4 regions of the Rahnella sp. Larv3_ips genome follow, and region 2 is predicted to be linked to each of the others. Evidence: predicted binding sites of a transcription regulator. Region 2 holds the regulator's gene; each other region holds the start of a gene.
What was found. Region 2 encodes PhoB, which activates phosphate uptake and scavenging genes when phosphate is short. Its sites were predicted from a motif close to CTGTCATAAAACTGNCNNAT; they were not measured.
Positions count from the first base shown of each region.

Region 1: ugpB (sn-glycerol-3-phosphate ABC transporter substrate-binding protein UgpB) is a predicted target of PhoB. The motif match lies at 2,401-2,420, and genes of this name have one in related genera.
Region 3: phoA (alkaline phosphatase) is a predicted target of PhoB. The motif match lies at 1,922-1,941, and genes of this name have one in related genera.
Region 4: ED901_RS07260 (phosphoethanolamine transferase) is a predicted target of PhoB. The motif match lies at 1,336-1,355, and genes of this name have one in related genera.

Region 1 covers NZ_MJIB01000013.1:98,786-102,294, reverse strand. Annotated here, with positions in the region: gene ugpA (sn-glycerol-3-phosphate ABC transporter permease UgpA) at 1-817, opposite strand, end outside; gene ugpB (sn-glycerol-3-phosphate ABC transporter substrate-binding protein UgpB) at 984-2,300, opposite strand; gene ED901_RS16330 (PLP-dependent aminotransferase family protein) at 2,508-3,509, opposite strand, start outside.
Region 2 covers NZ_MJIB01000005.1:689,256-692,764, forward strand. Annotated here, with positions in the region: gene phoR (phosphate regulon sensor histidine kinase PhoR) at 48-1,367, opposite strand; gene phoB (phosphate response regulator transcription factor PhoB) at 1,389-2,078, opposite strand; gene sbcD (exonuclease subunit SbcD) at 2,295-3,509, shown strand, end outside.
Region 3 covers NZ_MJIB01000004.1:595,378-598,886, reverse strand. Annotated here, with positions in the region: gene putA (trifunctional transcriptional regulator/proline dehydrogenase/L-glutamate gamma-semialdehyde dehydrogenase) at 1-1,672, shown strand, start outside; gene phoA (alkaline phosphatase) at 2,023-3,447, shown strand.
Region 4 covers NZ_MJIB01000004.1:1,092,969-1,096,477, reverse strand. Annotated here, with positions in the region: gene ED901_RS07260 (phosphoethanolamine transferase) at 1-1,329, opposite strand, end outside; gene lpxA (acyl-ACP--UDP-N-acetylglucosamine O-acyltransferase) at 1,713-2,501, shown strand; gene ED901_RS07250 (DUF2891 domain-containing protein) at 2,523-3,509, opposite strand, start outside.

The sequences.
Region 1 (3,509 bases), on a different contig from region 2:
GAATCACGGACTGCGCGGCAGAGCTGGACAGATCCAGGCCGGAGAAACCTTCGCGATAGACTTTATAAATCAGCGTGGTGGTCGCCTGCACCGGGCCACCGGCCGTCGCGGCATCAATGACCGGGAACGTATCGAAGAAGGCGTACACCAGATTGACCACCAGCAGGAAGAAACTCACCGGCGAAATCAGCGGCAGCACCAGATTGAAGAAACGTCGTACCGGGCCTGCGCCGTCGATCGCCGCCGCTTCCACCAGCGATTTAGGGATCGACTGCAACGCCGCCAGGAAGAACAGGAAGTTGTAGCTGATTTGCTTCCAGACCGACGCCAGCACCACCAGGAACATCGCCTGGCCGCTGTTTTGCGCGTGGTTCCAGTTGTAGCCAATCGAGCCTAAGAAATGGGTGATCAGACCCAGACCGGGGCTGAACAAAAACATCCACAAGACGGCGGCCACGGCAGGCGCCACGGCGTAAGGCAGGATCATCAGCGTCTGATAAATCCGGCTGCCGCGCACCACGTGATCGACCAGCGCCGCGAAAAACAGCGAAACGGCCAGTCCGATAAAGGCCACCATAAAGCTGAATTTCAGCGTGGTGTAGAAAGATTCGAGATAGTACGGATCCTGAAAAAGCTGCGTGAAGTTTGTCAGCCCGGCGAAGGTACTGGATAAGCCGAAAGGATCCAGCGTCTGCACCGAATACCACAGCGCCTGACCGGCAGGCCACAGGAAGAATATCGCGGTGATTAACAGCTGCGGCAGCACCAGTGCGTAGGGCAACCAGCTGCAACCAAAACCGGGACGGTGTGAACTCATGATGGTTTACTCGTTAATGCGATGACAAAAGGCAGGCTACGCCGGAGGAGGCGTAGCGAGCGAAGCCAGACCGGGTGCGGACAGCGCACAGCTCCCGGCGCGGACACAACGTCCATGACGAGAGCAGGCACTGCCCAATCCAGACGGGCAATGCACAGTAGCCGACTTACTTAGTAGAAGCTTCGAAGCGACGCAGCAGTAAGTTCCCGCGCTGTACTGCGGTATCCAGTGCTTCTTTCGCCGTTTTCTTACCGCTCCACACGCTTTCCAGTTCTTCATCCACAATGGTACGGATCTGCGGCATGTTGCCCAGACGCAGGCCTTTGGTGAACGGTAACGGTGGCTTGTTCAGCATCTGGCGGGTAGCGACGTCAGAACCTGGATTCTTCTCGTAGAAGCCTTCTTTTTTGGTCAGCTCATACGCGGCGGTGGTCACCGGCAGATAACCGGTTTTCTGATGCCATTCGGCAGCGATGGCCGGCGTGGTCAGGAATTGCAGGAATTCGGCGACGCCTTTGTAGGTGTCTTTGTCTTTGCCGTTCATCACCCACAGGCTTGCGCCGCCGATGATGGCGTTTTGTGGTGCGCCTTTGATGTCTGCGTCGTAAGGCATCATGCCTACGCCGTAGTTGAATTTGGAATACTGACGGATGTCAGCCAGTGAACCGGAAGACGCGGTGGTCATCGCGCAATCGCCGTTGTAGAACTTGGCGGTGGATTCATCTTTACGACCAAAATAGGTGAAATCACCTTTTTTGTTCATGTCTTCCAGCATCTGGATATGTTTGATTTGTTCAGGTTTGTTGAATTCCAGAACCGCATCAGTGCCATCGAAACCGTTGTTTTTGGTGGCGATCGGCAGGCCGTGCCAGGCGCTGAAGTTTTCAATCTGGATCCAACCCTGCCAGCCGCTGGCATATCCGCATTTCATGCCCGCTTCACGCAATTTCTCGGTGTAGGCGGCCATGTCCTGCCAGGTTTTTGGTGGCTGATCCGGGTTCAGACCGGCTTTCTTGAAAGCGTCTTTGTTGTAATACAGCACCGGCGTGGAGCTGTTGAAAGGCTGGGACAGCAGGCGGCCTTTAGAATCGGAGTAGTAACCGGAGACGGTCGGCACGAACTGAGACACATCCTGCTTAAGACCGGCATCGCTGAACACTTCGTAGACCGGCTTGATGGCTTTGCTGGCCATCATGGTCGCGGTACCCACTTCGTACACCTGCAAAATCGCCGGTGCATTACCGGTACGGTACGCGGCGATACCGGCAGCCAGGCTTTCGTCATATTTGCCTTTGTAAACAGGCACGATTTTGACATCAGGGTGCGTCTGGTTAAAACGGTCAGCCAGTGAGTTCACTTCTTTGCCTAACTCGCCATCCATTGAATGCCAGAAAGGAATTTCTGTAACCGCCATCGCCTGGGTGCTGAACGCGAATGCCAGTGCGATGCAAAGTGTCGTTTTTGTAACAGCGTGCTTAAGCATGCTTGTCTCCTGAAGAGGGCTGGTGTGATGTCAGTTGATGTAAGGATTTTCTGATTCGGGAGCTAACATGACACGGCTAAATGACAGAAAAATAAACGTTAAATGACATTGATGTGACAGAGGCGTTAAGTAGAAGTGACGGAGAGATGGCAAAAAAGAAGGCGCACCGGGTTAACGATGCGCCTCAGAGAAGAGAGTGTCGGGGATTTACAGCGCGCGTTTCAGGCGGGCCACCGCTTCGTGCATTTGTTCTTCGGTTGCGGTCGCGAAGGAAAGACGGAAGGTCGAGTGGTCCGGATTATCGGCATAGAAGAATTCGCCCGGTACAAACACCACGCCCTGCTCCAGCGTCTTTTTCATCCATTCAGCGCAGTTGCGCGGCTCGCGGAAACGCGCCCACAGGAACATACCGCCTTTCGGATATTCGAAGGTCAGCACGTCGCCCAGTTCACGCTCGAGCAGCTCAGCCATGACCTGACATTTCTTTTTGTACGCCGCACGGATGGTTTCGATCTGTGCAGGCAAACGCCCCAGGCCGAGATAGCATTCGGCAATTGACTGTGACAGCGCGCTGGCGTGCAGATCCGCCGCCTGTTTAATGATGGCGACTTTGTGCAGCAACCAGTCTGGCATGATCACCCAGCCCAGACGCAGACCCGGTGCCAGAATTTTAGAGAAGGTCGAGGTATAGATGATGTTCTCGGCGTGGCCGAACAACGCTTTCGACAGCTCAAACAACGTCGGCTGGCGCTCGTCGGTGAAACGCAGTTCGCCGTACGGGTCATCTTCTACAATCAGGAATTCGTGCTGTGCCGCCAGTTTCACCAGCTGTTCACGGCGTGCGCGGCTCAGGGTGACACCGCTCGGGTTGCCGAATGTCGGCACCAGATAGACGCCTTTAATTTTGCGGGTTTTCAGCAGTTCAGCCAGTTCATCAACAATCATGCCGTCGCCGTCGGAGCCGACGGAAAGAATCTGCGCTTCGGCCAGTTCCAGCGTCTGTAACGCCGCCAGATAGGTCGGGCGTTCCACCACGAAAATATCATCCGGGTTCACGACGGCACGCATCACCAGATCCAGCGCCTGCTGGGAACCGGCGGTGACCACGATGTCGTCAGCACCGGCAACCACACCACGCTCTTCACAAAGCTCAGCAATACGCTCACGCAGCGTATGGCTGCCTTCCGTCAGACCGTACTGGAAAGCGTG
Region 2 (3,509 bases):
GGAAGAGTAAGAAAGCCTGAAATCCGCAGATAACAGGCTTGAGAGGATTAAGGCTTAATGGAAGCTTGCGCACCGGCGTCTTGCGGAACAATCAACCGCGGCGCCAGCGTAAACATAAAGCGGGTGCCGACACCCACTTCGCTCATGACTTCCAGCCTGGCGTTGTGATGGCTCAGGGCATGTTTGACGATCGCTAAGCCCAGCCCGCTGCCACCGGTCTGGCGGGAGCGCGCTTTGTCTACGCGATAGAAACGTTCGGTCAGGCGCGGAAGGTGCTGAGGCGCAATACCCGGCCCGTTGTCGCTTATCTGGAACTGCGCGCCGTGCGGCGTTTGCTGCCAGTTGACTTCAATGCGGGTGCCCGCCGGGGTGTGATTGACCGCGTTGTACACCAGATTGGAAACCGCGCTGCGCAGTTGATCTTCGTTGCCAAAGACCTTCAGCTTGTCGTTTATACGGAATACGACCTCATGCTGACCGCCGCTCAGCGTCTGCACTTCACGCTCCAGCATGCCGAGCATCACCGGAATATCGACTTTCTCGTGCAAATCCATATTGGCAGAAGCTTCTATTTTCGACAGCGTCAGCAGCTGTTTTACCAGCCCGTCCATGCGTCGCGTCTGCTCCTGCATGGTATCCAGCGCTTTGGAACGAAACGGCTCTTCCAGCTTGGCGTCTTCCATCATTTCCAGATAGCCCTGCAAAACGGTCAGCGGCGTACGCAGCTCATGGCTGACGTTAGCGAAGAAGTTGCGTCGCGCGCCCTCGAGCTGACGCATCTGCGTGACATCCCGCGCCACCATCAGTAATTGCCCTTCAGAATAAGGCATCACGCGAAACTCCACGTAATGCTCATTATTCAGCTGAAGATTCAGTGCACGGCTGAAATCCCGGGCCTGGATCCAGGCGCGAAACTCCGGATAGCGCAAAAGGTTAAAGATGTGCTGCCCGTTGTCTTCCGGCCAGCGAAAGCCGAGCAGTTCCTGCGCCAGACCGTTACACCAGAAAATATTGCCCTCTTCGGTGGTCAGCACCACTGCATCAGGTAACGATTCTGCACCGCTGCGAAAACGTTTAATTAATTGCCCTAATTCGCGACGACGACGACGGTTACGCATCTGCATCTGGTTCAGCCCGTAGAAAAGCGGCTCCCAGCTCCAGCGCCCGTTTGGCGGGGTGATGCTGCGGTCAAGCCACAGCCAATGTGAGAGTTTAAGCTGGTTGTAATAGTTCCAGCCCAGCGCCGCCAGCAGCGACGCAAAGAGAAGCCAGCCAAAATGGCCGACAAAAATGCCGAGAATGATCGCTGGCAGGCAAAAGAGGAAAAATTCGCCGGCCAGCCGTTTCCATGACAAACGTTCTAACACACAGATTCTCCGCTGTGGGGATTAATAACGCGTTGAGAAACGGTATCCCGTGCCACGGACAGTCTGAATCATTCTGTCATGTCCACTGGTTTCCAGCGCTTTACGTAAACGACGAATATGCACGTCCACGGTGCGATCTTCCACATAAACGTTAGTGCCCCAGACGTTATTCAGCAACTGTTCGCGGCTGTAAACACGTTCTGAGTGGGTCATAAAGAAGTGTAATAATTTGAATTCGGTCGGCCCCATGTCGAGCGCCTGCTCGTTGGCCATCACCCGGTGAGAGGAAGGATCCAGGCTCAGCCCCTGCATGTCGATCACCTCTTCCACCGCCATCGGAGAAATGCGGCGCATTACCGCTTTGATGCGGGCAACCAGTTCTTTCGGAGAAAACGGTTTGGTGATGTAATCATCGGCACCCACTTCGAGGCCGCGCACCCGATCTTCTTCTTCACCGCGTGCGGTCAGCATCATCACCGGGATTTCGCGGGTCAGGGCTTCACGTTTAAGGTGCTTAATAAACTGAATACCGGAACCGCCCGGTAACATCCAGTCGAGCAGGATAAGCTCAGGATAAGGCTCGACCAGCTGGGCCACCGCGGAATCAAAATCTTCAGCTTCAACAGCCTGATAGCCATTTTGTTCCAGTACAAAACACACCATTTCACGAATAGGAGCTTCGTCTTCAACCACTAATATACGTCTAGCCATCGTAGGTCCTGCCAATAGGTTAGCGATCTTTTATTTGATTGCGGGCGCCATTATGCGTCAGTTTTGTGACAGATTTATGAATAGAAAGGATGGTTCATTACCCGGCAATTTAACAGCCATCTTGCTGAAATGCGTCCGATTTTCTCAGGACATCGTCCCCCGTCGGCGTTTATACTTTGCGCCATTGTTACCGCACCGCGAACCACAGGGAGTTTCATGCGCCTGATCCACACCTCAGACTGGCATCTTGGCCAGTATTTCTTTACCAAAAGCCGCGCCGCCGAGCACCAGGCCTTTCTGCGCTGGCTGACGGAACAGGTGGAAAATCATCAGGTTGATGCCGTGATCGTGGCCGGTGACATTTTCGATACCGGCTCACCGCCGAGCTATGCCCGCGAACTGTATAACCGCTTCGTGGTGGAATTACAACGCACCGGCTGTCAGCTGATTGTGCTGGCCGGTAATCATGATTCCGTCGCCACGTTAAATGAGTCCCGCGAGCTGCTTTCCTGTCTCAATACCCGGGTGATCGCCACCGTCGGCGAAGATCTGTCTGAGCAAGTGCTGGTGTTAAATCAGCGCAATGGTACGCCGGGAGCCGTACTGTGCGCGATCCCCTTTTTACGCCCGCGCGATTTAATCGCCAGTCAGGCAGGGCAATCCGGCAGCGACAAACAGCTGGCCTTACAGGAAGCCATTGCCGCGCATTATGATGCGCTGTGCCACGCTGCGCAGGCCAAACGCGACCAACTGGGTCTGCCGCTGCCGATCATCGCCACCGGCCATCTGACCACCGTTGGCGTCAGCACCTCTGATTCCGTGCGCGACATCTATATTGGGACTCTTGATGCCTTTCCGGCGCAGGCGTTCCCGCCGGTAGATTACGTCGCGCTCGGCCATATCCACCGCGCGCAGTGCGTGGCGAAAACGGAACATATCCGTTACAGCGGTTCCCCTATTCCGCTCAGTTTTGATGAGCTGAGCAAAGCCAAAAGCGTCTATCTGCTGGATTTCGACGGTGCCACGCTCAACGCCATCGACACGCTGGAGATCCCCGTTTTCCAGCCGATGCAAATCATCAAAGGCTCGCTGGCGGAGATTGAACAGCAGCTGGCGCACTTCACCGGAGGCGATGCCACAAAACCGGTCTGGCTGGATATTGAAGTGGCGACGCAGGATTATCTCAGCGACATTCAGCGCCGCATTCAGGCGCTGACCGCCGAACTGCCGGTGGAGGTCGTGTTACTGCGCCGCAGTAAAGAACAACGGATTCACAGCATCGATCAGCAGGAAAAAGAGACCCTCAGCGAGCTGAGCGTCAGCGACGTTTTTGAGCGCAGATTGTCGCTGGAAGCGGATACGGATGAACCGCGCCAGACGCGGATGCGCACGCTGTTCGCCCAGGTTGTCGAACAGGTCACCAGCGGTCAG
Region 3 (3,509 bases), on a different contig from region 2:
TCCGCTCGGCCCGGTGGTGTGTATCAGCCCGTGGAACTTCCCGCTGGCGATTTTCACCGGTCAGATCGCGGCCGCACTGGCCGCAGGCAACAGCGTGCTGGCAAAACCGGCGGAGCAAACGCCTCTGATTGCGGCGCTTGCCGTTGGTATTCTGCACGAAGCCGGGGTTCCGGCCGGGGTACTGCAACTGCTGCCGGGCAAAGGCGAAACCGTCGGTGCGCAGCTGGTCAATGACGAACGCGTTCGCGGCGTACTGTTCACCGGCTCCACCGACGTGGCGGGTATTTTGCAACGCAACATTGCAGGAAGACTCGATCCGCAGGGGCGTCCGACGCCGCTTATCGCCGAAACCGGCGGCCTGAATGCGATGATTGTCGATTCCTCCGCCCTGACCGAGCAGGTAGTAATGGACGTGGTGGCCTCCGCCTTCGACAGCGCCGGTCAGCGTTGTTCTGCTCTGCGCGTGCTCTGCATTCAGGATGACGTGGCCGATCACACCCTGCAGATGCTGCGCGGTGCCATGGCCGAATGCCGCATGGGCAATCCGGAACGCCTGTCTACCGATATCGGGCCGGTGATTGATGCCGATGCCAAAGCCGGTATTGAAAAACATATCGATGCCATGCGCGCCAAAGGCCGCACGGTGTATCAGGCCACGCAGGAATTCGCCGCTGATCAGCAGGAATGGAACCGTGGCACCTTTGTAAAACCGACGCTTATCGAGCTGGAAAGCTTTGATGAGATGAAGAAAGAGATCTTCGGCCCGGTACTGCACGTGGTGCGTTATGCCCGTCAGGATCTGGATAAGCTGATCGGTCAGATTAATGCCGCCGGTTACGGCCTGACGCTGGGCATTCACACCCGCATCGACGAAACCATCCACCGTGTGACCCAGCAGGCGCACGTCGGCAACATGTACGTGAACCGCAACATGGTTGGCGCCGTGGTTGGTGTACAACCGTTTGGCGGCGAAGGCTTGTCCGGCACCGGCCCGAAAGCGGGCGGCCCGCTCTATCTTTATCGCCTGCTCAGCAGCCGTCCGCCATTTGCCGTGCAGCAAACCTTGCTGCGTCAGGATCGCGATCTGCCGCTGGACACGTCCGTGCGCGAAGCGCTGCTTGCACCGCACCGCGCGTTGCAACAGTGGGCAACCCGCAGCCAGCAACCGGCCGCCTTTATCGACGTCTGCACGCGCTTCGCCGAAAGCAGCCAGGGCGGCACATTGCGCACCCTGCCGGGGCCAACGGGCGAACGCAACACCTACGCCCTGTTACCCCGCGAACGTGTTCTGGCACTGGCCGATAATCAGGCCGACGCCCTGCTCCAGCTTGCCGCCATCACCGCGACCGGTTGCCGGATCCTGTGGCCGGAAGCGCCGTTACAGCGCGAACTGTTCAGCCAGTTACCCGGGGCGGTACAGGAACGCGTGGACTTCGCACAAGACTGGCAAAACGATGCGCCGGCCTTCGATGCGGTCATCTACCACGGCGACGCCGATCAGCTGCGGGAACTGTGTCAGATTATCGCCAACCGCCCTGGCGCCATTGTGTCAGTGCAGGGCTTTGCGCGCGGCGATGACAATGTGTTGCTGGAGCGCCTGCTTCACGAGCGCTCATTGAGTGTGAACACCGCCGCGGCGGGAGGAAATGCGAGTCTGATGACCATCGGGTGAGGGTTGATATCAGTGGCCGCCGCAATGGCGGCCTTTAACCCTGACCGAAACAGTGTCGGTTTCTCAATTACAGTGTTCGCTTAACGCGTTGTGCCAACACGGCCAGAGAGGAAGGAAAGTGCCTCCCTCTTTGATCTCTTACGTTTTTTTCAAACATGCGCTATCGCGGACACCACGTACGTGTTCTGTGATTTCCGCATGTGACGCAATCCCCGAAAGGTAGCCCGCCAGCCACAACATCTGTCTCCTCTGTCATAAATCCGTCATCCCTCTGACTTACCCTGCCAGTAACAAAATAAATCAAACTGTGTATTTGTATTTCTTTCGCTTTATAAAAAGGAGTTTTGACAATGCAACAACCTGTATCTCTGCTCGCCCGCGCCATCGCTGCCGCCCTGCTGCTTTCCGCTTCTGCCGGGTCTTTCGCTGATGAAAACAGCGTACTGACCGACCGTGCGGCAAAAGGCGTCCTGACCGAACAAGGTGGCGCACGCCGTCTCAGCGGTGATCAGACGGCCGCGCTGAAAGCCTCGCTTTCTGACAAAACGGTCAAAAACGTTATTTTGCTGATAGGCGACGGCATGGGTGATTCTGAAATCACCTCGGCGCGAAATTACGCGGAAGGCGCAGGCGGTTATTTCAAAGGCATCGACGCCCTGCCGCTGACCGGCCAGTACACCCATTATTCTCTCGATAAGAAAACGCAAAAACCTGACTACGTCACCGACTCTGCCGCTTCAGCCACCGCCTGGTCCACCGGCGTGAAAAGCTATAACGGCGCGATTGGCGTGGATGTAAACGGTAAAGATCACCAGACAATCCTTGAAATTGCGAAAGCCGCCGGAAAAGCCACCGGCAACGTGTCAACCGCCGAATTACAGGACGCCACCCCGGCCGCGCAAATCGCCCACGTCACCTCCCGTAAATGTTACGGTCCGCAAGAAACCACTGAGAAATGCGCCACTAACGCGCTGGAAAACGGCGGCCGTGGCTCCATCACCGAACAGTTATTGCAGACGCGCGCCGATGTGACGCTGGGTGGCGGCAGAAAATCCTTCAGCCAGCTGGCTAAAGCCGGTGATTTCCAGGGTAAATCCTTGAAAGATCAGGCGCTGGCGCAAGGATATGTGTGGGTGGAAAACGCCGGTGAGCTCAGCGCGGTAACGCAAGCCGACCAGAAAAAACCGGTTCTCGGCCTGTTCTCCGAAGGCAACATGCCGGTACGCTGGCAGGGTCCGAAAGCCTCGCATCACGGCAACATTGATAAACCCGCCGTCACCTGCGAAGCCAACCCGCAGCGAACGGCGGATATCCCCACGCTTGCCGCCATGACTGAAAAAGCCATCGATCTGCTGAAAACCAATGAAAAGGGTTTCTTCCTGCAGGTTGAAGGCGCATCGATTGATAAACAGGATCACGCCGCGAACCCGTGCGGACAGTTTGGTGAAACCGTTGATTTAGACGAAGCCGTGCAAAAAGCGCTGGAGTTCGCCCGTCAGGACGGCAACACGCTGGTTATCGTCACCGCCGACCACGCCCATTCCAGCCAGATCATCGAAACCGACGCCAAAGCGCCGGGTCTGACACAAACGCTGACCACGAAAGATGGCGCACCGATGACCATCAGTTACGGCAACTCAGAAGACGATTCCCAGGGCCACACCGGCACGCAACTGCGCGTTGCCGCGTTCGGTCCACACGCAGGGAATGTGGTGGGCCTGACCGATCAGACTGATCTTTTCTTCACCATGAAGGGAGCAATGGGGATTCAATGAGGGTAGAACGGTAACGTTCGTCGCATAAACGGGCGTTAGGTCAAGACCGTGGGTTGCCACCC
Region 4 (3,509 bases), on a different contig from region 2:
GTACTTATCCTGATATTGCTTCGCCTTTTCAATGACCTGTGACACCACATAGTCGGTGTAGTGCAGGGTATTGTCGTAGGTATTGACCAACTGCTCCTGCGTGCAGTTTTCAATGTCACTGCGCGGGCAGTCTGGCATAAATTTACGGAATTCCGGCGGATAGCGTCTGGAGTAGGTCGGGCCGTGGCTGCCGATCAGATGCAGGCCGATCAGCGTATTCCTGCCATCCGGTTTGATGTCCTCATCGATATTTTGCAGTAACGCCATGTCGTAACAGGTGTCGCCATCGCAATATTTACCGTCTTTTTGAGTATTGAGGGTGACGTTAGGCACGCGGTCACAAACGCCTTTACAGCCTTCGTCATTGTCTTTCCAGAACACGGAGACGCCCGCTTTATGCAGAATATCCAGCAACCCTTCGCTGTTGCGCGCCCGGTTGGCGTCATAGCGGGTACGTTTCATGTCCGAGAACATGCAGGGCACCGAAATCGCCGTGGCCGTACCGCAGGAGGTCATGTGCGCAAAGAAGATCACATCGGGCATGGCCTGAGTGTATTCGTTGGTCGGTTTCGCATACCCGTTGAAAGACTGATTCTGCGCACGGGCGGTTTCGCCGATCACCAGAAACACCAGGTTGGGTTTCTCGCCGGGTGTCTGCACCAGTCTGGCGTCGTTTCCGAGGGTTTGAAACGGCATTTTTGGCGTGAAGTAACGGTGATTCATGTACTGGAAGGCGCTGTAGAGGTAATTGGTCGGCACGATTTCCAAATTCAGGGTGCGGTTGTTACGGCCAACGGAGGCGTAATCTTTATAGAACACCCCGGCGATGGAGGCAACGATCGCCAGTGACACCAACATCGACACCAGACGCACGCCCAGACGACGTAAACGCGTCTGATCATAGCTGACGGGCGTGAAGAACAGCACAATCGCCGGTAATACGCCGGTAAAGACAAACCACAGCACCACTTGCAGATTTAGATACGAAGACGCTTCGGCAGACTGCGTCTCCAGAATGTTTTCGATCATCCCCCGGTCAAACACCACCTGATAGGTCATCATGGCAAAACTGGCGAGGGCGCTCACCGGCAGTATGATGATGAAGAAAGGTTTAAGTAACGGGCGGAAGCTGAACGGCGTGAACACAAAGTTCAGCGCAAAGAAAAGTGCCACGGGGATGGTCAGTGCGAACGCCAGACTGTAGGCAGGCAGCGCATGAAGAATGCGGTAAAAGTGTAACAAGATTGGCAGGTTAACGATAAACGTAAAATATAAGCTGAGCAGCAAAGTCAGCCAGAAGTAGCTGATCTTCGGAAATAAATGGCGCAATGAAAACTCCCAAAAAACTGAAGGATGCAGGCGTTAACGGACTGAAACCATAACGCACATAAATGAATTGTCGTGAATCATAATATTGCTAGCTTAAGAAAGCCTTAATAGAAGTGTCACAAAGGGTTCACAGCTCACATTTTTCAGAAAGGTTCAGAAAATAAATAAAATATAGTTGGCAGGGTTTAGCCCCCGGAACCCTTATGCTGGGCGGCATAGCAGGGGAGTTGCGCAAAAAGCCATCAGCCTGTTTATACCTTTCTGAGTGCGACTTCCGACTCATTTTGATCTTCCCGCTGATTAATCCTCCCAGGTTTAATTTAACACTGACGATTTTGCGTCCGGCCTCTGCATGCGGAGCGATTGTCAGAAGGATTTATGCGTTGATTTCATCTTCGGCCACAATTGCGGCCAGCAGTATCATCGAACCGGGTGTTGTTATCGGCCCGCACGTTGTTGTCGGCCCTTTCTGTTTTATCTCCACGGGTGTGCGGATAGGCGAAGGGTCAGTCATTGCCTCACATGTCGTCATTAACGGCGATACGTCTATCGGTCGTGAGAACCGAATCGGGATGGGATCGTCCATCGGCGAAGTCAGCCAGGATTTGAAATACAACGGCGAAGCGGCGAGCCTCGATATCGGCGACGGCAACGAGATTGGCCGTCACTCGACGCTGCACCGGGGCACAGAGCAGGGCGGCGGTGTCACGCGTATTGGCGATCAAAATATTTTTCAGGCGGGTGTGCACATCGGGCACGACTGTCAGGTGGGCAATCACACGTCAATGGGCGATCACAGCGGGCTGGCCGGTCACGTCACGCTGGGGGATTATTCGCAACTCGGCGCATTGTGTGCGGTGCATCAGTTTTGCATCGTCGGCACCGGCTCGCTGCTGCTGGACAACACCTGCGTGGTGCAGGACGTTCCGCCGTTTGTTGTGGCGAGTGGTAACCGCGCTGTCCCGCGCGGCATCAACGAACGCGCGCTGGCGTTTACCCGCGCGAATGCCGTTGAGCGGAAGGTGATCCGCCATCTGTACGATCTTTTATATCATCAGCAGGTGGCGGCAGACGTGGTGAAGCTTGAGATTGAACGGCTCAGCGCGGAGCATCCGATACTGTGCCAGTTCAATGATTTCTTTACCCGCTCGACGCGCGGAATTATCCGCTAACCGGCGGGAATTAAGGGCCGGTCAGGCTTCCAGCGCCAGCAGGGCAAAGGTTGCCAGCCAGTGTTCGCCCATGTAATCGCTGTCGAGATTATCCAGTGCGCTGTGCAAATGCTCTTCCGCCGTGTGGCGTAAAAGGGCTGTGCGCGCGTCGCCTGCCGGTAACGCCGACGCCAGAGATCGCTGGCACCAGGCGCGGCTGAGGTTCAGACCGTCCAGATGCCCGATCTTGCCGTCACTGCGGTCAGTGACCGTGGCGGGCGTGAACAGCGTGGCGGGTTGACGTTGCGCCAGTTCCGGCAGAAAACGGTCGAACCAGAGAATAAATTCCTCCCCCGGCAGTACGCGGCGCATCAGCTCCGCTTCCATCAGCGATGGCGACAAAAATTCATCACCCCCCGGTTCCCATGCCTGACAATGCACATCATCCTGATGCCAGCGCCGCGCCGTTTCTTCAATTAACGCGCACAGCGGGCCATGCTTAACGCTTCGGGCATAGTTCAGCGTCAGAGCCAGCGCGAAGGCCGTATTGAAATGGCTGCCGACGCGCAGCGGATAGGTCGCTTTCGGCAGAAACGCCGTAAAACTCTCTTCGAAAAAGCGGGCCATCGGCGCCAGATTTTTTGCCCATTCAGCGGCCTGCGGCAACGCCATTTCCTGCAACTGCTGCGTCAGCGCCAGAAACCATGCCCAGCCATAAGGACGTTCAAAACCGGCATGTTGTGGCTGTTGCAGATAGGCCATTTCGCCCGCGACGTTTTCCGCGGTGAAATGCTGCCCGACCACGGTTATGATTTTTTCCGCTTCCGGCAGCTCAGGGTAAGTGTTCAGCAAGCGCAGCAACAGCCAGTAGCCGTGAACGCAGGAGTGCCAGTCGTAGCTGCCATAAAAAATCGGGTGAAGCTGGCGCGGGGTGCGGGCGTCCTGCGCGCTGCTCATCGCGTGCATCAGTTTATTGGGAAACTCACGCGTTAAATGATTGAGCGCAAGTGAGGCAAAACGGGACGCCAT